DNA from 3 places in the Pseudogulbenkiania sp. AW2-16 genome. Region 3 is predicted to be linked to each of the others. Evidence: riboswitches for the same ligand, from Rfam matches in the RefSeq annotation. Region 3 holds a riboswitch; each other region holds the start of a gene.
What was found. A riboswitch is a leader RNA that binds a small molecule or an ion and turns the genes downstream of it on or off. The one in region 3 is predicted to bind glycine.
Positions count from the first base shown of each region.

Region 1: another riboswitch for glycine. It lies ahead of gcvH (glycine cleavage system protein GcvH); the one in region 3 lies ahead of glyA (serine hydroxymethyltransferase).
Region 2: another riboswitch for glycine. It lies ahead of gcvT (glycine cleavage system aminomethyltransferase GcvT); the one in region 3 lies ahead of glyA (serine hydroxymethyltransferase).

Region 1 covers NZ_CP157668.1:3,034,806-3,044,878, forward strand. Annotated here, with positions in the region: gene ABKF58_RS14890 (hypothetical protein) at 113-415, shown strand; gene ABKF58_RS14895 (EAL domain-containing protein) at 412-3,489, shown strand; gene ABKF58_RS14900 (helix-turn-helix domain-containing protein) at 3,903-4,202, shown strand; gene ABKF58_RS14905 (DUF7230 family protein) at 4,366-4,524, opposite strand; glycine riboswitch at 5,001-5,087, shown strand; gene gcvH (glycine cleavage system protein GcvH) at 5,314-5,688, shown strand; partial or broken gene gcvP (aminomethyl-transferring glycine dehydrogenase) at 5,700-8,565, shown strand; gene glyA (serine hydroxymethyltransferase) at 8,622-9,878, shown strand; gene gcvT (glycine cleavage system aminomethyltransferase GcvT) at 10,039-10,073, shown strand, end outside.
Region 2 covers NZ_CP157668.1:1,950,392-1,960,464, reverse strand. Annotated here, with positions in the region: gene gcvP (aminomethyl-transferring glycine dehydrogenase) at 1-1,472, opposite strand, end outside; gene gcvH (glycine cleavage system protein GcvH) at 1,571-1,957, opposite strand; gene gcvT (glycine cleavage system aminomethyltransferase GcvT) at 2,054-3,142, opposite strand; glycine riboswitch at 3,174-3,281, opposite strand; glycine riboswitch at 3,301-3,396, opposite strand; partial or broken gene gluQRS (tRNA glutamyl-Q(34) synthetase GluQRS) at 3,536-4,439, opposite strand; gene fdxA (ferredoxin FdxA) at 4,524-4,847, shown strand; gene ABKF58_RS09555 (sensor histidine kinase) at 5,062-6,207, opposite strand; gene ABKF58_RS09550 (chemotaxis protein) at 6,408-7,352, shown strand; gene ABKF58_RS09545 (chemotaxis protein) at 7,400-8,368, shown strand; gene cheY (chemotaxis response regulator CheY) at 8,418-8,807, shown strand; gene cheZ (protein phosphatase CheZ) at 8,853-9,602, shown strand; partial or broken gene ABKF58_RS09530 (chemotaxis protein CheA) at 9,650-10,073, shown strand, end outside.
Region 3 covers NZ_CP157668.1:3,921,183-3,931,255, forward strand. Annotated here, with positions in the region: gene ABKF58_RS18870 (cbb3-type cytochrome c oxidase subunit I) at 1-924, opposite strand, end outside; gene ABKF58_RS18875 (c-type cytochrome) at 970-1,395, opposite strand; gene cobA (uroporphyrinogen-III C-methyltransferase) at 1,646-2,386, shown strand; glycine riboswitch at 2,650-2,738, shown strand; gene glyA (serine hydroxymethyltransferase) at 2,993-4,249, shown strand; gene ABKF58_RS18890 (L-serine ammonia-lyase) at 4,480-5,880, shown strand; gene msrA (peptide-methionine (S)-S-oxide reductase MsrA) at 5,955-6,599, opposite strand; gene ABKF58_RS18900 (hypothetical protein) at 6,814-7,011, opposite strand; gene ABKF58_RS18905 (cytochrome c biogenesis protein DipZ) at 6,944-8,566, opposite strand; gene msrB (peptide-methionine (R)-S-oxide reductase MsrB) at 8,583-9,083, opposite strand; gene ABKF58_RS18915 (MFS transporter) at 9,318-10,073, opposite strand, start outside.

The DNA.
Region 1 (10,073 bases), 890 kb from region 3:
GGGTGCACGTCGTGTGGGCGACCATACTGCACTGTAATGGCGTGCCAATTGGAATTGGATTGGCATCTGGCGCAAGCAGCGTTGAAAACTCCACATAGAAAGGAGGTGCTCCGTGACGCTATCTCTGCGGTCCAGCTTTGAATCCAAGCTGCTCGCGGCACTCTCCACTGCCGTATTGGTCGTGATCGCACTGTCTCTGACTATTTGGAAGGTCGCCGATGATGCCACCCGCTCGGTTCAATGGGTCACCCACACCCATGAGTTGCTCAAGCAGCTTGCCCTCACTCGGGGTTATTCGCTGCAGATCGAATTAACCACGCAGTCGTTCCGTCTCTATGGCGATGTCGCGAATCTCGCCGAACGTGACGACGCCATCGCAGCCCGAGAAAACGCGCTCGGGCAAATCCGGGGTTGACCACCGACAACCCGCGTCAGAGGCAGCGCTGGGTAGCCTTGCGGAAAGTGCTCAATCAACGGCTGGCCATTGCGAGGCAGGTTGAGCTTTTGCTCAAGACGCAAGGCAAGGCCGCCGCCGACGCCTTCGTCGCCAAGGCGCCGTTACGGCAAACCCGGGTGCTCACCTACCGCCTGCTTGACGACATGGACCGGGAAGAGCGGCAATTGCTGAGGCAGCGAGAGTCCGCTTATGCCCATGCGCGCCAAACGCTGGTGGTGGCCAGTTCGCTGGTTGGGGCGTTGCTCGTTTTCCTGCTGGCTTCCACCTATGTGTTGATACGCCGGCAATGGCATGCGACGGCAACGAGCCAGCGTGCCCTGGCTGACAGCGAGGAGAGCCTGAGGACGACGCTGGATTCGATCGGCGATGCCGTCCTGGCCACGGATATCGATGGTCGCATTAGCCGGATGAACCTGGTGGCCGAGCAGCTAACCGGTTGGCCGGCCTCGCTCGCCGTGGGCAGACCGGTGGAGGATGTGTTTCGCATCATCAACGAAGAGACCCGTGAGCCAGCCGCGGATCCGGTTGCCGCAGTACTGGCAACGGGGAAAACCCAGGCGCTGGCCAAGCACACCTCGCTGATCGCACGAGATGGCAGCGAGTGTCCGATTGCCGACAGTGCGGCACCTATCCGGAATGCGGAGGGGGCATTGCATGGCGTTGTTCTGGTCTTCCGGGACGTCTCGGCCGAGCGCCATGCCGAGCAGATTATCCGAGCGCAAAATGCCCTGCTGGAGTCGCATGTGCGGGAACGTACCGCTCAGTGGCATGACAGCCAGGACCATTTGCGCAATGTCATCAGCTCGGTACCTGCCCTGATCGCCTATGTGGATGCACAGCAGCGGTATGTCTATGTCAACGACCAATACCGGGAGCGCTTTGCTCCCGGTATGACTGATATCACCGGATGTGAAGTTAAAGCGATTCTCGGGGAAGCGCGTTATGCCATCGCTGAGCCCCTCATCGGCAAGGTTCTCCAGGGTGAGGCACAGGGCTACGACTGGCAGCCTTTCCCCGGGGTGTGGCAGACCATCCGCTACCTGCCCAAGTACGATGCAGGCGGCCAGATTGTCGGCTATTACGTGCTAGGAACGGACATCACGGAGCGCAAGTTGGCCGAAGAAAGAATTCGGACGCTGAATGTCGAGTTGGAACATCGGGTGCACGAGCTTGAGCATGTCACGCGAGCCCTCCGGACGCTCAGCGCGGGCAATCATGCCATGCTGCGGGCCGATGAGGAACAGGCCTTGCTCGATTCCATGTGCCGCGCCATTGTCGTCGATGGTGGCTATGACATGGCAGTGGTCTGGTATGGCGACAAGGAGGACCACACGCGGTTGCGGCCGATGGCCGAAGCGGGTTACCCCGGCGGCCTCGCGGCACTGGCGCAATTGCGTCTCGGCGGAGCTGGCGATGAACGTGGCCAGAGCGTGTCTCCTATGGCGATGCGCACAGGTAAAGTGCAATTGGTGCGCGATATGGGGAGCGATCCACATAGCCGGTGGCCGGGCGATCTATTAAACGGCACGACGGCAGGACTGGCCTGCCCTCTGCGCGTGGGAAACCGGGTGATCGGCGCCTTGACCATCTACGATGCCGAGGCAGACACCTTTGGTGCTGACGAAATCGCGCTGCTCACCGAGTCGAGCGAAGATCTGGCGTTTGGCATTGCCACTTTGCGGAACCATGTCGAGCAGAAGCGCACCCAGGCGGCCATGCATCACTTGATGCGGCACGATCCGCTGACCGGGCTGCCCAATGCGCTGCAGTTCGAGGAGGCGCTTTCAGCCGCCCTCAGAACCAGCATGCAAGAGGCGCAACCGCTTGCCACGCTGCAACTCAATATTGAGCGACTCAGCGAGATCAATGATGCATTGGGCTTTGTCTACGGCGACCAGATCCTGTGTGATTTCGGTTTTCGACTACAGGGATGCGTGCCTGCCACTGCCCTCGTGGCACGGATACGTGGCGACGAATTCGCGGTGCTCCTGCCCTGCAGTGACGCCCAGGCGGCATTGACTGCCGTCGAAGCCGTGGAACTTGAGTTGGCGCGCGCTTTTCCTGTGGCCGACATCGCTTTGGACGTTAGCGCGAAGACCGGCATTGCCCTGTTTCCAGAACATGGCACAACGACACACGATCTGCTGCGTCGCATGGACAAGGCCGTCAATCAGGCCAAGAAGCGTGGTCTGAGCCACGTGGTATTCGACCCTGGAGAGGCCCATGCTCAGGCTGACCGTCTGGTCATGGTGGGCGAGTTGCGGCGGGCTATCGAAGGAGGAGAACTGCGCGTATACCTGCAGCCCAAGGTCGAGTTTGCCACGGGCCGGGTGAGTGGCGCTGAAGCGCTGGTGCGTTGGCACCATTCGCGGCTTGGCCTGCTGGCACCCGCCATGTTCATTGGTTTGGCTGAGCATACCGGCCTGATTCGCCCACTGACGGAGTGGGTCATTGGTGCCACGCTTGATTTGTTGCAAAGCTGGCATGCCCGAGGCTGCGCCGTTCCCATTGCCGTCAACCTGTCGGCACGCAGTCTGCATGATGAGAGTCTGTTGGACAAGATCCGCCTGTGGCAGGCTGCCCGTGGGATTGGACCTGGCTGGCTGGAGGTGGAAATCACCGAGAGTTCCGTCATGGAAGATCCCGAATTGGCGCTTGGTATTCTACATAGCCTGCACGCTGGGGGCATTCCGCTCTATATCGACGATTTTGGCACTGGCTATTCTTCATTGAACTATCTGCAGAAGTTGCCGGTGGACTATATCAAGATCGACCAGTCATTCGTGGCGAACATGACCCGCAGCAAAGACTCGGCGATGATCGTGCGCTCCACCATCGATCTCGTACGTGATCTGGGCCGCAAAACCGTGGCCGAAGGCATTGAAACCCAGGAGCACTGGGAGCAACTGTCCCGACTGGGATGCGACTACGCTCAGGGCTACTTCATCGCCAAGCCGATGCCGGCCGAAGCCTTCCAGGAGTGGGTTGAGAATTTCATCCCACCCGTGCCAGCGACTGAGTCCGCTCATTGAACGGCCCGGCCTCAGGGGGGGGCATCCAAGGGTTTGGCCCCTCACGCCAAACCCGGCAGGAGCCGTGCCCTCTCCGTATCGGGCGGAGCCGTCTGATAGCGGTTCTCCCGGTATTTTCCCTGGCGACTGTGCCTATTTGCCGCCGCCATGCCGTACACGTCGCCTTGTCGCTTGTTGATTCATCCTGTTGCCAGGATGGTCTGCCGTTGAGACCGCGTTGTTACACCCAGCGAGCTTGCTCGGGGTCGCTGCGGCCGGTTTATTTGGTATCGCGTGGACGATCGAGAAACGGTGTTTGCGGCGAGTGTTATTAAATAAATGGCATATTTGTTAACAAATATTTGCAATTTGCCTGAGGTGAGACTGCTCACTCCCCATTTATCATTGCGGCACCCATAAACAGGAGCCCACTGATGACATCGCACAAAGCCCTACCTCATCCTCGCGAAGTTCGTCTGAAGCGAGGGCTGAACCAGGTGCAATTCTGGAGCCTGATCGGCGTCACTCAATCTGGAGGGTCGCGCTACGAGTCGGGCCGAAACATGCCGCGCCCGGTGCGGGAACTGTTCCGCCTGGTGCATATCGAGCAAGTTGACCTTGCCGTCATCAACCGTGAGGACATGGAGGTCATCGGTCTTCTCAAGACACAATTTCCAGATTTGTACGAAAGTTTGAAGAAGGCGGTATCGGCGACATCACGTGAAGAGCAGTGATTTGTCGCGTTGGTTTTCAGGCGCGCTACAGCCTGGCCTGATAGCTGACATCTGAAGTCCGGATATGGCAGATCCCCCTTGCCCATGTTGGCAAGGCAAGGCATTACAAGCCGGGCAGGAGTCGTGTGGAGTCGGACTTTGGACTCGTGGCTGACGCCAGATTTCAGGTCAATAAAAAAGGCGGGAGAGTAAAACTTCCCGCCTGTTTCTTATGCTTGGCATAGCCTTGCCTGGCTCGCTTCTTCCGGTCTGTAAAGGTGGCACAGCGCTGCAGACGTTGTGCGAATTTGGCTACCGGGTTGGTGCGTGGTGGTTTGGCCATCGGGTTCCTTCCAGTTGAGTCGAGGGTGCTCTCTCGACAGACGAATGAGTAGACTGCACCACCGGTTTTCCGTTCCCCGAGTGTGTCAATTTTTCGAACGGCGACGAGGCCGTCCCGGTGTTCGGGATTGTCCGCACCTGACGTGATGCATGGGCCGCTGAAACCTCATGCCCGGCTCGTCTTCACGATGGTCTTTACCTGGGCAGACGGTGAGTGTCGCCCCCCCTCGAGAACGGTCGCGCGTCTCCATGTCCGCTGTTGCGGGGCGAGTGTTGAATAGCAATGTTCAGATATGTACTTCGCCAAATGCTGAAGTATCGGGCCGGGCCTTTGATGCCGAGAGGCCCGTCTGGTCTGGGTTTGCGCCAGCTATCGGCGGCGGTGCGCGACGGGTGCCGCGTATCGGGCCTCGGTGGCGCGGGTGTTTTGCTGTTGACAGTCCCGGAACCCCTCCTCTAGATTGGGCATCAAGCTATCGGGATGTGACAGGAGAGACCGCCATGTGGCGGCGCCGAAGGGGAATCGCCCCAGAAACTCTCAGGCAAAAGGACTGCCGCATCGACTAGCTCTCTGGAGAGTAGGCCCACGAGGCCTCGCCGAAGGAAAAGCGTTCCCGTCCGGGTCCGTAATCTCTCAGGCAAATGGACAGAGGGGGCATCAGGCTCACGCCGCCTGGAATGCCCCGCTAAAGTCCGGATGCCGATCCCCCGATCGTCCCCTGCTTTCGCCGTTGTACTCCAGGCTTGCGTTGGCCCGTTTCACTTCACGCAACCCTGTCAGGAGAGAGCAATGAGCGACATCAAATACACCGAATCCCACGAATGGCTGCGCCTGGAGGCGGACGGCTGCGCCACCGTTGGCGTCACCGACTACGCCCAGAACTTGCTGGGCGACCTGGTTTACGTGGCGCTGCCCCGGGAGGGCGACCGTTTCGCCCAGGGCGAGGAAGCCGCCACCATCGAATCGGTCAAGGCCGCCGGCGAGATCAAGATTCCGGTGGATGGCACCGTCGTGTCCGTCAACGACGCGCTGGCCGACGAGCCGAGCCTGGTGAACGAGGCGGCGGAGAGCGCGGGCTGGTTCTTCCGCATGCGTATCGACAACCCGGAGCAACTGGCCGGGCTGATGGATGCCGCCGGCTACCACGCCTACATCGGCGCATAGGGGGATTGGTCATGGCTACGTTTGATTCCCTCACGCAGCGCGAGCTGTTCGTGCGCCGCCACATCGGCCCGGATGCCGGTGAACAGGCCGAGATGTTGGCTGAACTGAATGTCGGCTCGCTGGACGAGTTCATCCGGCAAGTGGTGCCGGCGGCGATTCGCCGTCACGAGCCGCTGGCCCTCGGTGCGGGCTGCACCGAAGCCGAGGCGGTGCAAAAGCTGGCCGATATCGCCAGCCGCAACAAGGTGTTCAAGTCGTTCATCGGCATGGGCTACCACGACACCCATACCCCGCCGGTGATCCAGCGCAACGTGCTGGAGAACCCGGCACTGGTACACCGCCTACACCCCGTACCAGCCGGAGATTTCGCAGGGCCGCCTGGAGGCGCTGCTCAACTTCCAGACCATGGTCGCCGACCTCACCGGCATGGAGATCGCCAACGCCTCGATGCTGGATGAAGGCACGGCGGCGGCCGAGGCGATGACCTTCTGCCAGCGTCTGGCCAAATCGAAGAGCCCGGTGTTTTTCGTGGCGGCCGACTGCCATCCGCAGACGATCGAGATCCTCCGCACCCGCGCTGAGCCGATCGGCATCGAGGTGGTGGTGGGCGACCCGCGCCGAGATCTGGCCGGTGTCAACTGCTTTGGCGTGCTGCTGCAGTACCCGGGCACGTTCGGCGACATCCACGATTACCAGGGCGTGATCGACGCGACGCATGCCAAGGGCGCTCTGGCGGTGGTGGCCGCCGACTTGCTGGCGCTGACGCTACTGACCCCGCCGGGCGAATTTGGCGCCGACGTGGCGATCGGCACCACGCAGCGTTTTGGCGTGCCGCTCGGCTTCGGTGGCCCGCACGCCGGCTACCTGGCGACCCGCGACGCCTTCAAGCGCAGCATGCCGGGCCGTCTGGTCGGGGTGTCGATCGACGCGCACGGCCGCCCTGCCCTGCGGCTGGCGATGCAGACGCGCGAACAGCATATCCGCCGCGAGAAGGCGACCAGCAACATCTGCACCGCGCAGGTGCTGCTGGCCAACATCGCCGGACTGTACGCGGCTTACCATGGCCCGCAGGGGCTGAGCACCATCGCCCGGCGCGTGCACCGGCTGACCGTGACCCTGGCGGCCGGCCTGCGCCAGCTCGGCTACAGCGTGCCGACCGAGTACTGCTTCGACACGCTGACCGTCGACAGTGGCGCGCAGACCGCTGCGCTGCATGCCGGCGCCCGCTCCTACTCGATCAACCTGCGTGTCATCGACGCGCAGCGCCTCGGTATCGCGCTGGACGAGACCACCACGGCCGAGGACGTGACGACGCTGTGGGCGATCTTTGCCCAGGGCAAGCCGGTGCCGGATTTTGCCGCGCTGGAGGCGGCCACGCCGGATGCGCTGCCGGGGCAACTCAAGCGCGGCAGCGCCTTCCTCACCCACCCGGTGTTCAACAGCCATCACTCGGAAACGCAGATGCTGCGCTACCTGCGCGCGCTGGTCGACAAGGACCTGGCGCTGGATCGCACCATGATCCCGCTGGGCAGTTGCACCATGAAGCTCAACGCCACCAGCGAGATGCTGCCGATCACCTGGCCCGAGTTCGCCGGGCTGCACCCGTTCGCGCCGGCCGAGCAGGCCGAGGGCTACCGTGCGCTGACGCAGGAGCTGGAGGCGATGCTGTGCGCGGTGACCGGCTACGACGCGGTGTCGCTGCAGCCGAACGCCGGCTCGCAGGGCGAATACGCGGGCCTGTTGGCGATTCGCGCCTATCACGCCAGCCGTGGCGAGGGGCAGCGCACCGTGTGCCTGATCCCCTCCTCGGCGCACGGCACCAACCCGGCCTCGGCGCAGATGGTCGGCATGCAGGTGGTGGTGGTCAAGTGCGACGACGCCGGCAACGTCGACGTCGATGATCTGAAGGCGAAGGCGGCGCAGCACAGCCATGATCTCGCCGCGATCATGATCACCTACCCGTCCACCCACGGCGTGTTCGAAGAGCGCGTGCGCGAGATTTGCGACGTGGTGCACGCGCACGGCGGCCAGGTCTACATCGACGGCGCCAACATGAACGCGCTGGTGGGCCTGGCGCAGCCGGGCAGCTTCGGCGGCGACGTGTCGCACCTCAACCTGCACAAGACCTTCTGCATTCCGCACGGTGGTGGCGGTCCGGGTGTCGGTCCGATCGGCGTCAAGGCGCATCTGGCGCCGTTCCTGCCCGGCCATCGCCAGGGCGGGCTCGCCGGCGGCGGCGCGGTGTCGGCGGCGCCGTTCGGCAGCGCCAGCATCCTGCCGATCACCTGGACCTACATCACGCTGATGGGGGCGGCAGGGCTGCAGCGCGCCACCGAGCTGGCGATCCTCAACGCCAACTACATCGCCAGCCGCCTCGCGCCGCATTACCCGATCCTCTACACCGGGCCGAACGGGCGCGTGGCGCACGAGTGCATCGTCGACCTGCGCCCCCTGAAGGACGCCAGCGGCATCAGCGTGGACGACGTGGCCAAGCGTCTGATCGATTTCGGCTTCCACGCCCCGACCATGAGCTTCCCGGTGGCCGGCACGCTGATGATCGAGCCGACCGAGTCGGAGTCGAAGGCCGAGCTGGATCGCTTCATCGACGCGATGATCGCGATTCGTGGCGAGATCGCCGCGGTGGAGGCCGGCACGCTGGATGCGCACGACAACCCGCTCAAGCACGCGCCGCACACGGCGGCCGAGCTGGTGGGCGAATGGGGACACGCCTATTCGCGCGAGCAGGCGGTGTATCCGCACGGCGTGGCGCGCTCGGCGCCGAACAAGTACTGGCCGCCGGTGAGCCGTGTCGACAACGTCCATGGTGACCGCAACCTGGTGTGCTCCTGCCCGCCGCTGTCGGACTACCCGAACTGACCCTGCCCGGCCGACGGTTGCCGCTCCGGCGGCAACCGCGCCAGAGGAGAATGCAGATGTATACCCAAGACATGCACATCGAAGGCTTCGACGACGAACTGTGGGCCGCGCTGGAGGCGGAACGCCAGCGCCAGGAAGACCACATCGAACTCATCGCCTCCGAAAACTACACCAGTCCGCGCGTGATGCAGGCGCAGGGCTCGGTGCTCACCAACAAGTACGCCGAAGGCTACCCTGGCAAGCGCTACTACGGCGGCTGCGAGCACGTCGACGTGGTCGAGCAACTCGCCATCGACCGCGCCAAGCAGCTGTTCGGCGCCGACTACGCCAACGTGCAGCCGCACTCCGGCAGCCAGGCCAACGCCGCGGTCTACATGGCGCTGCTGCAGCCGCACGACACCGTGCTCGGCATGAGCCTGGCGCACGGCGGCCACCTCACCCACGGCGCCAAGGTCAACTTCTCCGGCAAGCTCTACAACGCCGTGCAGTACGGCCTCAACCCGGACACCGGGCTGATCGACTACGACGAAGTGCAAAGGTTGGCCGAAGAACACCGCCCGAAGATGATCGTGGCCGGGTTTTCCGCCTACGCCCGCGTGCTCGACTTCGCCCGCTTCCGTGAAATCGCCGACTCGGTGGGAGCGTACCTGTTCGTCGACATGGCGCACGTGGCCGGCCTGGTCGCCGCCGGGCTCTATCCGAACCCGCTGCCGTTTGCCGACGTCGTCACCACCACCACCCACAAGACCCTGCGCGGCCCGCGCGGCGGCCTGATCCTGGCCAAGAGCAACCCGGAGCTGGAGAAGAAGTTTAGCTCGCTGGTGTTCCCCGGCATCCAGGGCGGCCCGCTGATGCACGTAATTGCGGCAAAAGCTGTCGCTTTTAGAGAGGCGCTGCTGCCGGAATTCGCAGACTATCAGCGACGGGTCATCGCCAACGCCCGCGCCATGGTCACGGTATTCCAGGAGCGCGGCTACGAAGTGGTGTCCGGCGGCACTGACGATCATCTGTTCCTGCTGTCGCTGATCAACAAGGGCATCACCGGCAAGGATGCCGACGCGGCGCTGGGCCGGGCGCACATCACGGTGAACAAGAACGCCGTGCCGAACGACCCGCAAAGCCCGTTCGTCACCAGCGGCATCCGCATCGGCTCGCCGGCGATCACCACGCGCGGCTTCACCGAGCGCGAATCGGCACGCACCGCGACGCTGATCTGCGACGTGCTCGACCACCTCGGCGACGAGGAGGTGATCGCCGCGGTGCGCGCCCAGGTGGCGCAGTTGTGCGCCGCCTTTCCGGTGTACCGCCGGTAACGGAACGGAGGGTCCGGAGACCCTGCTTCGGCCAACGTCGGCGCCGTGCGCCGCTGGCTGAGCATGCCGTCCGGCGAGGCAGGCGGCATCCGGTGCCCCAACGAAGAAATCCGCATGCGGTGGCGAGGTCGCCGCGTGTTTGAGAATCAAGGAGCTCAGCATGAGCCACACTGAAACGCTTTCCCGCACCCCGCT
Region 2 (10,073 bases), 2.0 Mb from region 3:
TCGCGGTTTTCCAGCTTCTTGAGATAGCGCAGCATCTCGTGTTCGCTGTGGTGGGTGTTGAACACCGGGTGCGACAGGATGGCGGATTCGCGCTTGAGCCCAGCCGGAATGGCGTCGGCAGCGACGGCATCCAGTGCGGCAACGTCGGCCGGCTTGCCGGTGAAGATCTCGATCAGCTGAGCCAGGTCGGCTTCGCTGGCGGCTTCGTGGAAAGCCACGCCCAGCACGCCGTTGCCGGCGTCGCGCAGGTTGATGCCGGCAGCCAGCGCGGCGGCGTACACCTTGGCCGCATCGGCGCCCAAGTCGACCTGCACGGTGTCGTAGAAGCGGTCGAACACCAGCTTGCCACCAGCCGCCTTCACCGCGTGGGCGAAGATGGCCGCCAGGCGATGGATGCGCGCGGCGATGCGCTTCACGCCCTCGGCGCCGTGGTACACGGCGTACATGCCGGCGATGTTGGCCAGCAGCACCTGCGAGGTACAAATATTGGAGTTGGCCTTCTCGCGGCGGATATGCTGCTCGCGGGTCTGCAGCGCCATGCGCAGCGCGGTCTTGCCCTTGGCATCGACCGACACGCCGATGATGCGGCCCGGAGCGGAGCGCTTCATCTCGTCCTTGAACGCGAAGTAGGCGGCGTGCGGGCCGCCGAAGCCCATCGGCACGCCAAAGCGCTGGGTGTTGCCCACCGCCACGTCGGCGCCCATTTCGCCCGGCGACTTCAGCGCCACCAGCGCCATCACGTCGGCCGCAACGATGGCCAGCGCGCCCTTGGCCTTGACCGCGGCGATGTACGGGGTCAGGTCCAACAGTTCGCCGGATTCGCCCGGGTACTGGAACAGCGCGCCGAAGTAGTCGCCGTTGCCGGCCTCTTCCGGATGGCCCAGCACCAGTTCGAAGCCGAAGTACTCGGCACGGGTCTTCATCACGTCCAGCGTCTGCGGCAGCACGCGACTGTCGACGAAGAACTGCTCGGACTTGGACTTGGACACGCGGCGCGCCATAGCCATGGCTTCGGCGGCGGCAGTGGCTTCGTCCAGCAGCGAGGCGTTGGCGATTTCCAGCCCGGTGAGATCGATGATCATCTGCTGGAAATTCAACAGCGCTTCCAGGCGGCCCTGGGCGATTTCGGCCTGGTACGGGGTATAGGCGGTGTACCAGCCCGGGTTTTCCAGCACGTTGCGCAGGATCACGCCCGGGGTGAGCACCGGGTAGTAACCCAGGCCGATGAAGGATTTGTTCACCACGTTCTTGCTGGCGACCGCTTTCAGGTCGGCCAGCGCGTCGGCTTCACGCTGCGCCGGCGGCAGGTCCAGCGCGCGGTTGAAGCGGATGTTGGCCGGTACGGTCTGGGCCACCAGGTCCTCGAAGGAGCCGGCGCCGACGTAGGCCAGCATCTCGGCCTTCTCGGTCTCGCACGGGCCGATATGGCGTTCGATGAATTCGTTGTGGTTAAACAGGGTAGAGAGTGTCATGTTGCAAGTATCCGGATGCAAGAGGACTATGGGCCGGCGCCGCCGGCCCCATAAAACAAAAGCCTCGCGCCCTGGGACGCGAGGCCGGTTCGGCTCGATCAGGCGCCGATTTCCTGGGCGTACTGTTCGGCGTTGAGCAGCTTGTCGAGGTCGGCGACATTGCTCGGCTTGACCTTGAAGAACCAGCCCTGGCCGTACGGCTCGCTGTTGGCCAGTTCCGGCGCGGCTTCCAGTTCACCGTTCACGGCCACCACTTCGCCTTCGATCGGCGCGTACACGTCGGAAGCGGCCTTCACCGACTCCACCACGCCAGCCTGTTCGCCGTCACCCAGCACGGCACCCACTTTCGGCAGCTCGACGAACACGATGTCGCCCAGCAGTTCCTGGGCATGTTCGGTAATGCCCACGGTCACGGTGCCGTCTGCTTCCAGGCGCAGCCATTCGTGGCTGGATACGTATTTCAATTCGGCGGGGATTTGGCTCATTACTGCATCTCCAATGTAGAAAAGGTTGATGACGGGGCCTTGCCGCCCCGTCCGGAAGCGGGCCTGGCCCGCCTCCACTCAGTCCGGATACTCGGCTTAATTAAAGACTTTTTTGCCGTTGCGAACAAACGGCATCTTGACCACGCGCACCTCGGTCAGCGTGCCGCGCAGATCGACCTGGGCGGTCTCGCCGGTCGCAGCCGGTACGCGGGCGATGGCGATGGAATGCTTCAGCGTCGGCGAGAAAGTGCCGCTGGTGATGACGCCTTCGCCGGCGCCCTCGACCACCACCTTCTGCCCCTCGCGCAGCACGCCGCGCCCTTCCAGCACCAGGCCGACCTGCTTCATCGCGACGCCGGCGGCTTTCTGCGCTTCCAGCGCCTGACGGCCGATGAAGTCGCGCTCGGCCGGTTCCCAGGCGATGGTCCAGCCCATCCCGGCCGCCAGCGGCGACACGGTCTCGTCCATGTCGTGGCCGTACAGGTTCATGCCGGCTTCGAGACGCAGCGTGTCGCGCGCGCCCAAACCGATCGGCGCCACGCCGGCCGCCAGCAATTCGCGGAAGAAGGCCGGCGCCTCGGTGGCCGGCACCATGATTTCCAGGCCGTCTTCGCCGGTATAGCCGGTTCGCGCAAAGAACCAGTCGCCTGCAGGCAAGCCCTGGAAGATTTTCAGAGATTTAATAGCGTCTGCCAGCGTCGGCTTCACCGAGCACACTTTGGCAATGGCGTTGGGGCCTTGCACGGCCAGCATGGCCAGATCGCGACGCACCTTCAGCGTCACATCGAAACCGGCTTTCTGCTGCTCCATCCAGGCCAGGTCCTTGTCGGTGGTACCGGCGTTGACCACCATGCGGTAGCCGTACGAAGTCAGATAGACGATCAGGTCGTCCACCACGCCGCCGTCGGCGTTGAGCATGCCGGAATACAGTGCCTTGCCCTCGAAGCCCAGCTTGGCGACGTCGTTAGCGATCAGCTTCTGCAGCCAGGCCTTGGCGTCCGCACCGGTGATGTCGATCACGGTCATGTGGGAGACATCGAACATGCCGGCGTCGCTGCGCACCTGCTCGTGCTCTTTCAGCTGCGAGCCATAATGGATGGGCATTTCCCAGCCGGCAAAATCGACCATCTTGGCGCCGGCGGCGAGGTGTTCGTCAAACAGGGGGGTACGTTTCGGGGCCGTCATGCGGAGTCCTTCAGGGTGCGTTCATCCTTCTATACACCCCTCTGTCCCTACACCTGAGATTTTCCGACTGGTGCAGCACCAGCCGTTAGCCCCTTCGGTGGGCGCCTGGAACCAGGCGCCGCTCTCCAGATTCGGCGGGCCGCCCATGGAACGACGGCCCGATCCTCGCAGTCCTTTTGCCTGAGCGATTGCGGGTGCACTTGCGCCTTCGGCGGCGGCCGGCTTGCGCGGCCACTCTCTCCTGCTAGATGGGGCAAGATTATCGGCGCTGGCCGCCGGTCTGGCAAGCCGCACGCGGCTGCATGCCGCGATTATGTAGGCGCAGCGCCACGTTACTTCCCCACACAATAACCAACAGCAGCCCTTCCCCGACCAAGTTGGCCGAAGCCCGGCTCACACCGTCACCGGCCCGGCCGGCACCTTGTCCAATGACCAATGCCCGCGCGCCCAGGCCCACAACTCGGCCAGGCTGCCGCATTCGTTCGGCGGCACATGCCCGAGACGCTGCAACGCACGGCGCAGCTCCGCTGCCGCTGCCGCCGGGGCAATCGCCGGCGCCAGCGTCTGCTTGGACAGCTTCTCGCCGGCCGCGTTGACCATCAGCGGCAAGTGGCAGTAACTCGGGGTAGACACTCCCAGCGCCCGCTGCACGGCGATCTGGCGCGGCGTCGACACCAAGAGGTCGGCGCCGCGCACGATATCGGTGACGCCCTGCGCGGCATCGTCCACCACCACCGCCAGCTGGTAGGCCCAGAAGCCGTCGGCACGCAGCAGCACGAAATCGCCAATGTCGCGCTCCAGATCCTGGCGGTACTCGCCCTGCAAGCGATCGACGAACACCGTCTCGCCCGGTGCCACGCGTAGCCGCCAGGCACGGCCGGCGCGCCCCGCCACGCAGCCGTTGCGGCAGGTTCCCGGGTAGACGTAGCCGTCCACCCCGCGGCGGGCGTGTGCCGCGATCTCCTTGCGCGTACAGCCACAGGCGTACGCCAGTGCCATCGCGGGCCAACTGGTCCAGCGCGGCGCGGTACAGCTCGTGGCGCCGGCTCTGGTATTCCACAGCGCCATCCCACTCGAAACCCAGCGCCTCGAGCGTCTGCAGGATGGCCGAAGCAGCGCCGGCCACCTCGCGCGGCGGGTCGAGGTCCTCCATGCGCAACAGCCAGACGCCGCCGCGCGTGCGCGCCTCCAGATAGCTGCCGACGGCGGTGGTCAACGAACCGGCATGCAATAAACCGGTCGGACTGGGGGCAAAACGGCCACGATAGGGCAAGGAGGGAGCGAAGCCAGACATCATCGGAAAACAGCCGGGAAAATCAAATGATGGCAAAATTGGCTAGACTGTTGAGTGTCAGCGCCCAAATCGCCAAAGGAAAATGCAATGGCCTACGTTGTAACCGAAGCTTGTATCAAATGCAAATACACCGACTGCGTCGATGTCTGTCCGGTCGACTGCTTCCATGAAGGCCCCAATTTCCTCGCCATCGACCCGGACGAATGCATCGATTGCACCCTGTGCGTCGCCGAGTGCCCGGTCGAAGCGATCTACGCCGAAGAAGACGTGCCGGCCGACCAGTTGCATTTCATCGAGATCAACGACCGGCTGTCCAAGGTCTGGCCGGTGATCGCCGCCAAGAAGGACCCCCTGCCGGATCACGAAGACTGGGCCAAGGTCACCGGCAAGACCCAGTATCTGGAAGAATAATTAAGGGGCCATCAGGCAAAACCCTGCTGGCGTTATTGCACTCGCATGCGAATCCTTCGCCGGACAAATCCCTGCGTGCCAATCTTTGAATTGGCTCAGCGATGGATTTACACGCAGAGATTGGCCCGGCAAGCCCTCGCCATCCTGCCTGTACGGTGCACACACCACGACCAGTGCCCATAGCCGTGATCGCGGGGACGGCAAGCGGCTCGGCTCACGCTAGCGGCAGCCGCACCTCGAAGCAGGCGCCCCCGCCCTCGCGGTTGCCCGCACACACGCTGCCGTGCAGTTCCTCCACCACTTTCTTGACGATGGCGAGCCCCAGCCCGGTTCCCCCGGAGCGCGTGGTAAAGAACGGTTCGAACACCCGCTCCAGCAACTCGTCGCCCAGCCCCGGGCCCTCGTCGACCACGCATAGCCGCACTGCGCCGCCCTCCAGCCGGGCGCCCAGCTCCACGCACTGGCCTTCTACGGAAAAGTGCAGCGCGTTCTCCAGCAGATTGACCAGGATTCCCACCAGCGCCTTGCGATCTCCCGCCACCCGCACCGGCTCGCCCAGCGCAAAGTCACAGTCCAGCCGCACCGCCCGCGCGGCGTAATGAGGCTGCACCACGGCACGGACTTCTTCCAGCAACCCGGCCACGTCCAGCAGCTCGAGCTCGCTCACCTGCCCCCTGACGAAGCTCAGCATGTTCTGGATCAGCCCTTCCAGCGCCTTCAACCGGGCCAGGCTCTTGTCGATGAAGCGCTCTCGCTCCGCCTCGCCCAGACTCGGCTGGCGCAGGTTGGCGGTGTAGAGCATGGCGGTCGCCAGCGGGGTACGCAGCTGATGCGCCAGCGACGCCGCCATGCTGCCCATCGAGGCCAGTTTCTGCTGCTGCGCCAGCTCGCTCGAGAGCTGGTGCAGGTGCGTGACGTCGTGCAGCAGCACGATCTGCCCGCCCAATTCCGGCAGGTCCTGGTACTGCAGCGTGATGCGGCGCGGTGGCTGCTCGCCACAACGCGGTAACAAGAAGGTGTTATCAATGTCGGTCGGCTGGAAGCCGGCCAGCACCTCCGGCCATGACCGTCCCCGCACCGACGCCCCCAGCATCGCCTCGGCGGCGGAGTTTTCAGTCTGCACCCGACCATCGACCAGCAACTCAACCACGCCGGCCGGCAGCGCCTCCAGCAACATGCCGAGCCGCTCGGCCAACGCCGCGTTATTCGAGAGTTGACGCCTAAGCTCGTTATTGGCCTCGTCCAGTTGCGCATTCAGCACATTGACCTGCCCCTGCAGCTGGTTGTAGGCATCGATCAATTGGCCGGAAACGGCATTGAACTGGGCAAACGCCTGCTCCAGTGTTTGCTGGTCGTGCAAGTTTGAAACAGTTTTTGTCATTCACCACAACACATTTGTAAAAACTGATTAATCAGTATGATAATTATCCAAACCGGTTAAGCCAATCTGGGGTACATTTGCCGTAATGGACGGAGCCAGTGGCCCCCGACACCCCTAATAACGGGCGTATCGACACTCCAAACGATACTCCCAAAAAACATGATGCAGCGGAGGTTTCCGTGTCAGAACTTCTTAAAAAGATTGATGCCCGCACCAAGCTCGCCGGCACCAACAAGCTCGAAATCCTGTTGTTCTCCCTCGGAGAAGATCAACGAACCGGGCGCAAGGAAGTTTTCGGGATTAACGTCTTCAAGGTGCGCGAGGTCATGCGCACACCTGAAATCACCTCCGCGCCAGAAATGCCGTCTTCCGTGGAAGGCATGGTCAGCCTGCGTGGCGCACTCGTGCCCATCATCGATCTGGCCAAGTACGCCGGCATCGTCACCGAGAAGAAACCCGAAATCATGATCGTGACCGAATATAACGGTCACACCCAGGGGTTCCTGGTCGAGGCCGTCGACACCATCCTGCGGCTCGACTGGTCGGCCATGCGCGTGCCACCGGAAATGATCACCAACCGCATGGGCGGGCTAGTCACTGCCGTAACCGAGCTCAACAACACCCTGGTCATGATGATGGACGTCGAGAAAGTCCTGGCCGAGACCTCGCTCACCGACGACGCCCATCACTTCCTGAACATCGAGCCGATCAAGGAAGAGCGCATGATCTTCTTCGCCGACGACTCGGTCGTCGCGCGCAAACAGATCGAACGCACCCTGGAAGCCATGAACGTCAAGTACGCCTACGCCATCAACGGCATGCGCGCCTGGGACGAACTCCAGCGGATGGCCGCCCAGGCCGACCTCTCCGGCCGCAAGCTCTGTGACATCGTCAACCTGGTACTGACCGACGTGGAAATGCCGGAAATGGACGGCTACATGCTGACCAAGCTCATCAAGAGCGACCCGCGCTTTGCCGGCATTCCGGTGCTGATGCACTCCTCGCTGTCGGGCAACTCCAACCAGAAGCTCGGCGAATCGGTCGGTGTCGACTCCTACGTTTCCAAGTTCGAAGCCCAAAAACTGGCGATCAAGCTGCGCGAAATGCTGCACATCGGCAAGTAACGCACCACTGACGACCGCACTCAAAAAGAAATCGGGAAAGGTTTGACATGCCAGCCACCGACGCTACCCTGCTCGCCAATATCGATGCCCGCACCAAGCTGGTCGGCTCCAACAAGATGGAGATCCTGCTGTTCTCGCTGGGCACGCGGGAAACCTTCGGCATCAACGTCTTCAAGGTCCGCGAAGTATCGCAGACCCCGACCATCACCAAGACCCCGAACATGCCGTTCGGGGTGGAAGGCGTCCTCTCGCTGCGCGGCAACATCATCCCGATCATCTCGCTCGCCCGCTTCATCGGTGCCAACGATCCGGCCAAGAAGTATGAAACCATGATTGTCACCGAATTCAACAAAAGCACCCAGGCCTTCCTGGTCGACTCAGTAGACCGCATCATCCGCGTCGACTGGGACAAGGTGCGCTCACCCGACAACATGATGTCGGGCAGTGCCGCGACGGCTGGCGAAGTGGCTTCGGCCAGCGGCATGAACCTGATCACGGCCATCACCGAACTGGAAGATGGCAAGCTGGTATCGATTCTGGACGTGGAACAGATCCTGGCCAGCGTGGTGGGCGAGCCGCGCCTGCCCGAGCTGCCTACCGCCCAAATGGAAGCCGATCAGTACGTGTTCTTTGTCGACGATTCGGTGGTGGCGCGCAAGGAGATCACCGGCGTGCTGGAAAAGATGCGCATCAAGTTCCAGCAGGCCAGCAATGGCCGCGAAGCCTGGGAACGGCTGCAAGCGCTGGCCAATCGCCACCAGGGCGATGCCGCGCCGCTGCACGACACCCTCAAGACCATCCTGGTGGACGCCGAGATGCCGGAAATGGACGGCTACGTGCTGACCCGCCTGATCAAGTCCGATCACCGCTTCAACGGCATTCCCGTCGTGATGCATTCCTCGCTGTCGTCCAACGCCAACCGCGCCATGGGCTCCAGCGTCGGCGTCGATGCCTACGTCGCCAAATTCGACCCTGCCGTGTTGGCCGAAACCCTGATTCCATTCCTGCAAAGGTAGTCGCTACAATAGCGGCCAGGAATCATTGACAAATTCAGGATAACCCTCGATGGCAGACAAGAATCTTCGCTTCCTTGTAGTGGACGACTTCTCAACCATGAGACGGATCGTACGCAACCTCCTCAAGGAACTCGGATTTACCAACGTCGATGAAGCGGAGGACGGCCAAGTTGCCCTTCACAAGCTCAAGACACAGCATTTCGATTTCATCGTTTCCGACTGGAACATGCCCAACATGACCGGAATCGAGCTGCTGAAAGCGGTACGCGCCGACCAGCAACTCAAGCCCCTGCCGTTCCTGATGATCACGGCCGAGGCCAAGCGTGAGAACATTATCGAAGCTGCCATGGCAGGGGCAAGTGGCTACATCGTCAAGCCGTTTACTGCCGCCACGCTGGAAGAAAAGCTGAACAAGATCTTCCAGGCAATAAACAAATAAGAACCATTGCACGGCTTGTCGGGCCAGTATTCAGGAGGATTTATCGTGCCAGACCACGTTTTGGAAAGCGGGGATACCCCGGATCTCGAGGCCCTGTTTGACAGCATTGCCAAGCAGCACCAAGCCGGCACGCCACAGATCGCCAGTGAAGCAGACAGTGCCACGGCGTCCACCTCCGCCGCCGAGGGCACCCCCTCGGTGATGTATGAACAAATCGGGCAACTGACCCGCAAACTACACAGTGCGCTGCGCGACATGGGTTACGACAAATCGCTGGAGCGCGTCGCGAATGCGATTCCCGACGCCCGCGACCGCCTCTCCTACATCTCGACACTGACCGAATCCGCAGCAGAGCGGGTACTCAACGCCACCGATATCGCCAAGCCGATCCAGGACGAGCTCGAAAGCAGCGCCAAGCAGCTGTCCGAACGCTGGAACCGGCTGTTCGCCAATATGCTGTCGGTCGACGAGTTCCGCCAGCTGAGCCAGGACACGCACCGTTATCTGCAGAGCGTGCCGGAGCAGACCCAGGCCACCAGCGCGCAACTGCTCGACATCGTCATGGCGCAGGATTTTCAGGATCTGACCGGCCAAGTCATCAAGAAGATGATGGGCATGGTCAAGACGATCGAAACCGATCTCGTCGCCTTCTTGATCGAATTCTCGCCGGAAGAGAAGAAAACGGAAATCGACCCGACTCTGCTGAATGGTCCGGTGATCAACCCGGAAGGACGCAGCGATGTGGTCACCAACCAACAACAAGTCGACGACCTGCTGGAAAGCCTCGGCTTCTGAGACCACGGTCGCAACAAGAAACAATAAATAACGGTGCGGGGTAAAAAATGAGCGAATTCGGCGGCATGGAAGAGCTGTTGCAGGACTTCCTGATGGAGTCCAACGACCTTCTCTCGGACGTTGACAACAAGTTGGTCGAACTGGAAAAAGGCCAGAAGACCGCGCCTTGCTCAACGACATTTTCCGCGGCTTTCATACCATCAAGGGCGGCGCCGGCTTCCTCAACGTGGCGCCCATGGTGACCCTCTGCCACCGCACGGAAAACCTGTTCGACAAGCTGCGCAACGCCGAACTTCAGCTCAACCCCGAAGTAATGGACGTGATCCTTGACGCCACGGCCTCCGTGCGCGACATGTTCGGCACCCTGGGCCAGGGGCTGATACCGCGAGACGCCGATGGCGCATTGCTCGCCGCCCTGGATGCCGTCTTGTCCGGCCGCATGCCGCAAGCACCAGTCCTGCAAGCCACCCC
Region 3 (10,073 bases):
GTTGAAGGCGAACAGCGTCATCATGAAGAACGGAATCGGTTCGATCGCCGAGAAGATCGAGCCCCACCACTGCCAGTACCCCGGGGTACCGATCCAGTAGTAGTGGTGACCGGTGCCGATGATGCCGGAGATCAGCGTCATGGCGATGATCACGTACAGCCACTTCTCCACCACCTCGCGGTCGACGCCGGTCACCTTGATCAGCACGAAGGCCAGCATGGCGCCCATGATCAGTTCCCACACGCCTTCCACCCACAGGTGCACCACGTACCACCAGAAGTACTTGTCCAGCACCAGGTTGGTCGGGTTGTAGAACGAGAACAGGAAGAAGATCGCCAAGCCCCACAGCCCCAGCATCATCACCAGGCTGACGCTGGTCTTGCGGCCGGACAGCACGGTCATCGACAGGTTGTAGAGGAAGGACAGCGCCACCAGCACGATCCCCACCTTGGTGATGGTGGGCTGCTCCAGGAACTCGCGTCCCATGGTCGGCAGGATTTCGTTGTGGGTCAGCTGGGCCAGCGTGGCGTACGGTACCGACAGGTAGCCGACGATGGTCAGGGCGCCCGCCACCAGGAACACCCAGAAGGTGATGATGGCGAGTTTAGGACTGTGCAGCTCCCGTTCCGACTCCTCCGGAATCATGTAGTAACCGGCGCCCATGAAGCCGAACAGCAGCCACACGATCAACAGGTTGGTGTGCACCATGCGCGCCACGTTGAACGGAATTTCCGGGAACAGGAAATCACCGATCACGTACTGCAGGCCCATGATCAGGCCGAACACGATCTGGCCGAAGAACAGCCCGATGGCGGCAATGAAGTAAGGCTTGGCTACCGCCTGCGAGCGGTATTTCAGCCGGGTGGCGGCGTGTTCCTCCACACCCCGAGGGGTGTCGAGAACCGCCGTGGTCGAGGTACTCATGCGAATCTCCCTAAATCTGACAAGAATTCATCCCGCTCGGCAGCCTTAGCCTTCGATGTTGGGCGGCCAGTTGTTGGTATTGATCTCGGAGCTGTACTTGAGGAAGGCGACCAGGTCGTCCAGTTCGCCGTCGGTCAGATGGAACTGCGGCATCTGGCGACGACCCGGGGCGCCGGTCGGCTGACCCTTGATCCAGGCCTTGATGAACTCCGGTCCGCGGCGCTGGTAGACGTTGCCCAGTTCCGGCGCAAAGTAGGCGCCCTCACCCAACAGGGTGTGGCAGCCGATACAGTTGCGCGTCTCCCAGATGTTCTTGCCGCGTGCGACCTGCTCGGTCAGGTTGACGCGGTTGTCGCGCTTGGGCAGCGCCTGGGTGGTATCGAACGTCAATGCAAGAAACAACAGAAAGAAAAACACCGCCCCACCATAGAAAATATTGCGGGCGGTCGACTTGGTGAAGCTGGCGCTCATACGGCCTCCTATCACATATCACCGGAAACACCCGGTGCCTGGGGTAAACTGTATGGGCGATACATGTTTACGACATTGATGCGAATCAACGATTTCCCGGCCGCGCCATTCCTACACTTGCGCCATTGTCATCGCCTTGCTGCAGGAGTCCGCATGAACCACCCCGCCTCTCCCCCCTCTCGACAGCGGCCACCAGCGCCGCTCAGACCGCCTCCGCCAACGACGACTTCCCCCCGGCACGGTCTGCCTGATCGGCGCCGGACCGGGCGATCCGGAACTCATCACGGTCAAGGGACTGGCCCGGTTGCAACGAGCCGAGGTGGTGCTGTACGACCACCTGGTCGACCCCGCCGTGCTGGCACTGGCGTCGCCCTCGGCCTGGCGCATTGACGTCGGCAAGGAAGCCAGCCGCCACACCTTGCCGCAGGGCGAGATCAACGCCCTGCTGATCCGCCAGGCACGCCAGGGCCGGCGCGTGGCGCGCCTCAAGGGCGGCGACCCGTTCCTGTTCGGCCGCGGCGGCGAAGAGGTCCAGGCGCTGGCCGAGGCCGGCATTCCGTGCGAAGTGATCCCCGGCATCACCGCCGCCTGCGGTGCCGCGGCGCGCGGGCTGATCCCGCTCACCCACCGCGACCACGCCCAAGGCGTGAGCTTCGTCACCGGCCACCGCCGCGACGGCGAAGACGAACTCGAGTGGACGCGCCACACCGGCGCCGAGGAAACCCTGGTGATCTACATGGGCCTGGCCGAAGCGGCGCGCATCTGTGCCGAGCTGATGCGCCACGGCCGCCCCGGCACCACCCCCGCCGCCGTGATCGAGCGCGCCACCACGCCGCAGCAGCGCATCGTCAGCGCCGACCTGGCCACCCTGCCGGCACGCATCGCGGCGGCCGGCGTGCGTCCGCCAGCCTTGCTGATCATCGGCGAGGTGGTGCGGCTCTACCCGACGCTGAGCGCCGCCTCAGCCACCGTGGCAGCCGCGCCGGCATGAGCCTGCCGGCACGCGCCGGAAGTGTTGCATCGACCCGACACCGGCCCCGAGCAGGGCCGGTGCGCATCGGCCCGGCGGTAGCGGCTCGGCAGCTCAACAGCCGACCAGTTTCGTCACCAAAGCGACTATTCTCCCCGCCGGCTCCCCGTGTCGGCGGGCACCGCCGACACCCTGCCCGCTGCGCCGCGTCCGTGCCGCCGCCGGCGCGTGACGAATCACGTTGACAGGCTGCGGCGGCATCTCTAGATTCGGCACCAGCCGCGTCAAACATTGCGGGAGAGACCACCTTGAGCGGTGGCGCCGAAGGGGTATCGCCCCAGAAACTCTCAGGCAAAAGAACCGCAATGTCGTTCGGCTCTCTGGAGAGTAGGCCCGTGAGGCCTCGCCGAAGGAAGCATGGCCGGGTGCCCGTCACCCCGCCGTAATCTCTCAGGCAAAAGGACAGAGGGGGCGTCATCTGACCTGTGTCGGATGGGGACCCGCGTCCGTGCCGTTGCACCCGCCCTTTACCCCTTCCCTCGCCCGTGCGGGCCACAGGTCGACACCAACGACCGGGCACGCGGCGGCCGCCATTGGCCGCCGGCCCTGCAACAACAAGGACAGCACATGTTTACCCAGGATATGCAGATTGCCGGCTTCGACGACGCCCTGTGGAACGCGCTGGAGGCCGAGCGCCAGCGCCAGGAAGATCACATCGAGCTGATCGCCTCCGAAAACTACACCAGCCCGCGCGTGATGCAGGCGCAGGGCTCGCAACTCACCAACAAGTACGCCGAAGGCTACCCCGGCAAGCGCTACTACGGCGGCTGCGAACACGTCGACGTGGTCGAGCAGCTCGCCATCGACCGCGCCAAGCAGCTGTTCGGCGCCGACTACGCCAACGTGCAGCCGCACTCCGGCTCGCAGGCCAACGCCGCCGTCTACATGGCGCTCTTGGAACCGCACGACACCGTGCTGGGCATGAGCCCGGCGCACGGCGGCCATCTCACCCACGGCGCCAAGGTCAACTTCTCCGGCAAGATCTACCACGCGGTGCAGTACGGCCTCAACCCGGACACCGGCGAGATCGACTACGACGAAGTGCAAAGGTTGGCCGAAGAACACAAGCCGAAGATGATCGTGGCCGGCTTCTCGGCTTACTCCCTGGTGCTCGACTTCGCCCGCTTCCGCCAGATCGCCGACAGCGTCGGCGCCTACCTGTTCGTCGACATGGCGCACGTCGCCGGCCTGGTCGCCGCCGGCCTGTACCCGAACCCGGTGCCGTTCGCCGACGTCGTCACCACCACCACCCACAAGACCCTCCGCGGCCCGCGCGGCGGCCTGATCCTGTGCAAGAGCAACCCGGAGCTGGAGAAGAAGTTCAGCTCGCTGGTGTTCCCCGGCATCCAGGGCGGCCCGCTGATGCACGTCATCGCCGCCAAGGCGGTGGCCTTCCTCGAGGCGCAGCAGCCCGAGTTCAAGGCCTACCAGCAACAGGTCATCGCCAACGCCCGCGCCATGGTCACGGTGTTCCAGAACCGCGGTTACAGCGTGGTGTCCAACAAGACGGACGACCACCTGTTCCTGCTGTCGCTGATCAGCCAGGGGCTGACCGGCAAGGCAGCCGACGCGGCACTGGGCGCGGCGCACATCACCGTCAACAAGAACGCCGTGCCGAACGACCCGCAAAGCCCGTTCGTCACCAGCGGCATCCGCATCGGCACCCCGGCCGTCACCACGCGCGGCTTCAAGGAAGCCGAAGTGGAGCGCGTGGCAGGCTGGATCTGCGACATTCTCGACGATATCGAGAACCCGGCGGTGATCGAGCGCGTCAAGCATCAGGTGGCCGAGCTGTGCGCAGCTTTCCCGGTGTACCGCGGCTAAGAACCCGCCTCACGATCGGTCGCGCACGCCGCAGGATGGGGGCAATTCAGAGGAACCCATCATCGATGGATTCCCCATCCTGCGATGAGGACAATGCCAACAGCCCTCTCGGAAACGTGGCAGGATCGTGACCCTTGATCGAGTTTTACCCCGGCCGGAAACGGCCGGGGGTTGTCTCCCGAATTCATCAGGCCCCCGCCTAGCGGGGTGCCGTAGCAAGAGAAGCAACCATGGCAATCAGCGTCTTTGACCTGTTCAAGATCGGTATCGGCCCGTCCAGTTCGCACACCGTGGGGCCAATGCGCGCCGCGCGTCAGTTCGTCGCCCGGCTGGAGAAGGACGGCCTGCTGGAACGAGTGGCCAGCGTGCGCAGCGAACTGTTCGGCTCGCTCGGCGCCACCGGCAAGGGCCACGGCTCGGACGTGGCGGTACTGCTCGGCCTGCAGGGCGAACTGCCGGACGAAGTCGACACCGACGCGGTGCCGGCCATGGTGGCAGCAATCCGCAGCAACAAACGGCTGTCGCTGCTCGGCCAGCACGAAGTGGTGTTCACCGAGCCGGAGCACCTGGTGCTGCACAAGCGCAAGTCGCTGCCCTTCCACCCCAACGGCATGACCTTCGAGGCCCGCGACGACGCCGGCAACGTGCTCGACAAGCGCGCCTACTACTCGGTAGGTGGTGGCTTCGTGGTGGACGAGGCGGCGGTGGAGGCCGGCTTCGTGCCGCCCGGCGCCACCGAGCTGCGCCATCCCTTCAACAACGCCGCCGAGCTGCTGGCGCTGTGCAAGGAACACGGCAAGCCGATCAGCCAGATCATGCTGGAGAACGAACTGGCCTGGCGCAGCGAGGAAGAAGTGCGCGCCGGTCTGCTCAACATCTGGCACGTGATGCAGGCGTGCGTGAAGCGCGGCTGCGCCCACGAAGGCATCCTGCCCGGCGGCATGAAGGTCAAGCGCCGCGCCGCCGATATGCACCGCAAGCTGCTGGCGGCGCCCGAGGCCAGCCTGCGCGACCCGCTCACGGTGATCGACTGGGTCAACCTCTACGCGCTGGCGGTAAACGAAGAGAACGCCGGCGGCGGCCGCGTGGTGACCGCGCCGACCAACGGCGCGGCCGGCATCGTGCCGGCGGTGCTGCACTACTATTCCCGCTTCGTGCCCGGCGCCAATGAAGACGGCGTGGTGCGCTTCCTCTTGACGGCCGGCGCCATCGGCATCCTGTTCAAGCTCAACGCCTCGATCTCGGGGGCGGAAGTCGGCTGCCAGGGCGAAGTCGGCTCGGCCTGTTCGATGGCGGCGGGCGGGTTGGCCGAAGTGATGGGTGGCACCCCGGAGCAGGTGGAAAACGCCGCCGAGATCGGCATGGAACACAACCTCGGCCTGACTTGCGACCCGGTGGGCGGCCTGGTGCAGGTGCCCTGCATCGAACGCAACGCCATGGCCTCGGTCAAGGCCATCAACGCCGTGCGCATGGCGCTGCGCGGCGACGGCCAGCACTTCGTCTCGCTCGACCGCGTCATCAAGACCATGCGCGACACCGGCCGCGACATGAGCACCAAGTACAAGGAAACCGCCCGCGGCGGCCTGGCCGTGAACATTGTCGAGGTGCCGGTCAACATCGTGGAATGCTGACCGCGTGCCCTCGGCACCCTTCCTCTGACGTCTCTTCCCCCGCTCGCCGGGGGTTCTTTTTTGTCTGGTCCGGCTCAGCGATACAGCGCCGGAAACGCGCGGTGCAGGGCGTCGAGCTTGGGCAGATCGTTGATCACGATGTAAGGGTTGTCCGGGTGCAGCGCCAGGAAGTTTTGGTGGTAACCCTCGGCCGGATAGAACGCCTTGAGCGGCACTACCTGGGTGACGATGGGTTGGCCGAACACGCGCGCCTTGTCCAGCTGCGCAATATAGGCCTGCGCCACCTGTTTCTGGCCGGCGTCGGCATAGAATATCGCCGAGCGGTACTGCGTGCCGTGATCCGGCCCCTGGCGGTTCAGCTCGGTCGGGTCGTGCGCCACCGCGAAGAACACCTGCAACAGCTGGCCGTACGAGACCTTGGCGGGGTCGTAGGTGATCTTCACCGATTCGGCGTGGCCGGTGGTCCCGCTACTGACGGTCTCGTACCGGGCGCTGGCGGCGCTGCCGCCCGAGTAGCCCGAGACCACGCTGGTGACGCCCTTGACGTGCTTGAACACCGCGTCGACACCCCAGAAACAGCCACCGGCGAGCACGGCGACCTGGCTGCCGTGCTCGGGGAGAGGCACGCCGGCAAAGGCAGGCACGGTCTGGGCACGAGCCGGCGCCAGCAGCCCGCAGCCGACCGACAGCACCAACAACAGGGTACGGATGCGAATCATGGTCTTCCTCCTCAGCAAGTGGGATGGGAACGTGACGCCGGGCGCCGCCGGCAAAACCCTGCTGGCGTCGTTGCCCGCGTGCGAATCCTTAGGTTCACCCAGCAAGCTTTTGCCGCACGACGTGTACCGTAGCGTCGCAAAAACGTCGGCCAAGTCGCGTTTTCTGCCAGCGCCCGCCCGGCCAGGAACGTGGCACCGGTTTTGTCAGCGCCGTTTAGCCGAAGGTAAACGCGAACGCCTGCACCCCGGCGTCGAGAAACTCGATCTGGAAGGTGCGTTCCCGTGCACCTGCCTGCTGACGCACCAGCTGGTACAGCCGGTTGCCGTCGACTGTACCGCTGCCGTCAGCACCGACGTCGGCACCGTGGTCGGCTCCCGGTGCCGCACCATCGAGCGTGACGCGGAAGCGCACCGGCGAGCCAGTGCGGATTACCCAGCACCAGATGCAGGTCGCGGCCGCGGAAGCGATAGACGATGGCCCCCTGCGGGCGCGCCAACGTGGCCGATTCGCCCCCCACCTTCCAGCGGCCAGCGAGCCCCCATTGGTTGAGCACTGGAGCAGGCGGCACCGAATACAGGGCGACACGATCCGGCCGGAAGCGCTCGGGCGAAGCGAAATGCTCGGCGCGTTCACTGCCGATATAGGTTTCCGGCGAGACATTGACGTCGCCACCACCGGCCGCCATCACGCCCTGGGCGGGCAACGGCAGCACCCGGGCCATCGGGCCGGACACCTTGGAGTGGGCCTCCGCCAGCAACTGGCGGATCGCCGCTTCGGTGTGGGCGTAGTCGCCCTCGCCGAAGGTGTGGTCGCGTACCCGGCCCTGGGCATCGATCAGGTAGTGCGCCGGCCAGTACTGGTTGTGGTAGGCGTTCCAGATGGAGAAATCGTTGTCCATCGCCACCGGGTAAGGGATGCCGAGGTCGCGGATGGCTTTGCGCACATTGCCCTCGTCGCGCTCGAAGGCGAACTCCGGGGCGTGCACGCCGATGATCACCAGGCCCTGGCGTTGATAGTTGTCCCACCACGACTTCAGGTAGGGCAAGGTGCGCAGGCAGTTGATGCAGGAGTAGGTCCAGAAATCCACCAGCACCACCTTGCCGCGCAACGCTGCCAGGCTCAACGGCGGCGAATTGAGCCAGCGCGTGGCCCCGGTGAGCGCCGGCGCAGGCCCTTCATCCGCCAGTTTGAGCGTGCCCGCCACCGGCATCACGCCGGCGTTCGGCGCAGGCACGGCAGGCGGCCTCGCGCGAGCCGACAGCGTGTTGATCAGCGCCTGCTCGGTGCCGGCGGTGCTGGCGTAGGAGATTTTTGCGAGATATTGGGTGTCCAGCCCGAGCGCGATCGCCGTCACCCCGGCCAGTACCGCGACGCCGAGCCCGCGCCGGATCCACTCCTCGGCCCCCAGTCCGCGCTTCATCAGCCGGAAGAGACGGCTGCCGGCGAACAGCGCCCCGGCCAGCGAGGTGCCGGCGCCGGCGGCAAAGGCCAACAGCAGCAGCGCCGTGTGCGCGTTGGCACCGTTCAGCGCGGCGCCGGCCAGCACCAGCCCCAGGATCGGCCCGGCGCACGGCGCCCACAGAAAGCCGATCGCCACGCCCAGCAACAGCGCACCCTTGACGCTGCCCTGGTGCTCGGCCTGCTGCTGCAATTGTCCGCCCAGCCGTACCAGCGGCCGCATCACGCGCTCGGCCAGCGCCGGCAGCAGCAGGGTCAGCCCGAGCAGTGCCATCAGCACCAGCGCCGCGATACGACCGTATTGATTGGCCGCCACCACCCAGCTGCCGCCGACCGCGGCGAGCGTGGCCACGCCGGCGAAGGTGAGCGCCATGCCGAGCAGGATCGGCAGGCCGGCGCGCCGGAACGGCTGGTCGGCACGGGCGAACACGAACGGGATCACCGGCAGCACACACGGGCTGAAGATGGTCAGCACACCGCCAAGGTAGGAAAGCATCAGCAATAACATCGCACCACCTCCGCTTTCAGGATGCCTTGGCCAGCGGAACGAAACGCAGCGCCACGGTATTCATGCAGTAGCGCAGCCCGGTCGGCGGCGGGCCATCGTCGAACACGTGACCCAGGTGCGCCTCGCACAGGGCACAGAGCACCTCGGTGCGCACCATGCCGAGCGTCACGTCGCTGTGCGTGGCGATGTTCTGCGCGGCAATCGGTTGCCAGAAACTGGGCCAGCCGGTGTGCGAGTCATACTTGGTCCGGGAACTGAACAGGGCGTTGCCGCAACAGACACAACGGTAGACCCCGGCATCGTGCCGGTCGTAGCCATGAATGGAAAACGGGGGCTCGGTGCCTTGCCGGCGCGTCACGGCATACGCCAAGGGCGACAGCACGCGCCGCCATTCGGCGTCCTTCTGCACCAGCGGCAGGGTAACCGGGCCGAGCGGCGTTCCCGCATCCGAGAACTTGATCACCGTCACCATCCGGGGAGCGAGCGCGGAGGTGGCGGCGCGGGCGGTGCGATGCATCGCGAGCAGCGCAACGCCCCCCCGCTCAGGCAGCGCAGAAATTGTCGACGTTTCATGATCAGGACCTCCCTTCCCCTTTTAGTCGCGCCGGGAGGCTATTCCTTACACTCCGACCGGCGGACCAAACGATAAAAGGTGTTCCGAGAGGACACGCACATGCCGAAAGGACATCCCGTCCTTCCGGAAAGTTTCCCGCTGCCCCGAACCACGCTTTGCCGACAACTCCTGCTGATGCTAGTGCGAAAACCCCGAGGCCGTTTCGCTGAGGCTCTTGCCCTTGGTTTCGGGGGCCAGCCATTGCGACACGCCGGCACCGACAGCGGCGATGCCGGCAGCGATCAGAATGGTCACCGAGGGGCCGAGATTGCTCATGGCCCAGGGCATCAGGAACGTACCGAGGCCGGCCCCGATCCGGCTGAAGGCGGCGGCAAAGCCCGTCCCGACCCCGCGTATCTCGGTCGGGAATACTTCGCCCGGGTAGATACAGGTCAGCGTACCGCAGCCTGCGTTAAAGAACGAAAACGCGAGGAACAGGCCCAGCACGGCCATCCCCGGCGCATCTGTCCACAAGCCGAGAATCACGAGAAGCACGGTGATGATCCACTGCGGCGGCACCGTGAGCACACGGCGGCCCGCCTTGTCGATCAACAGGACCGTGGCCACACTGCCGGCCAACGCCACCGCAGACAGCCCGACACCACCGGCCAGACCGCCGCCGAGACCGAATTTCTGCAACACGCTGTCGGCGAACGTGGCGATCGCGAAGTACGGCGTGACGACACAGAAAAAGAACAGCGACACGAACAGCGTGGACCGCCAATACTGACGGGAGAACAGCTTCCGGAAGCCTCCGCCCGAGTGGGCCACCTCCTTCTCAATGTCGGCCAAGTCGGAGGCACTTCCCATATACCGACGCGCCACGGAGCGCGCCTGCTCCGTACGGCCCTTGCTCCACAGCCAGCGCGGCGATTCGGGCATGCCAAGTCGGCC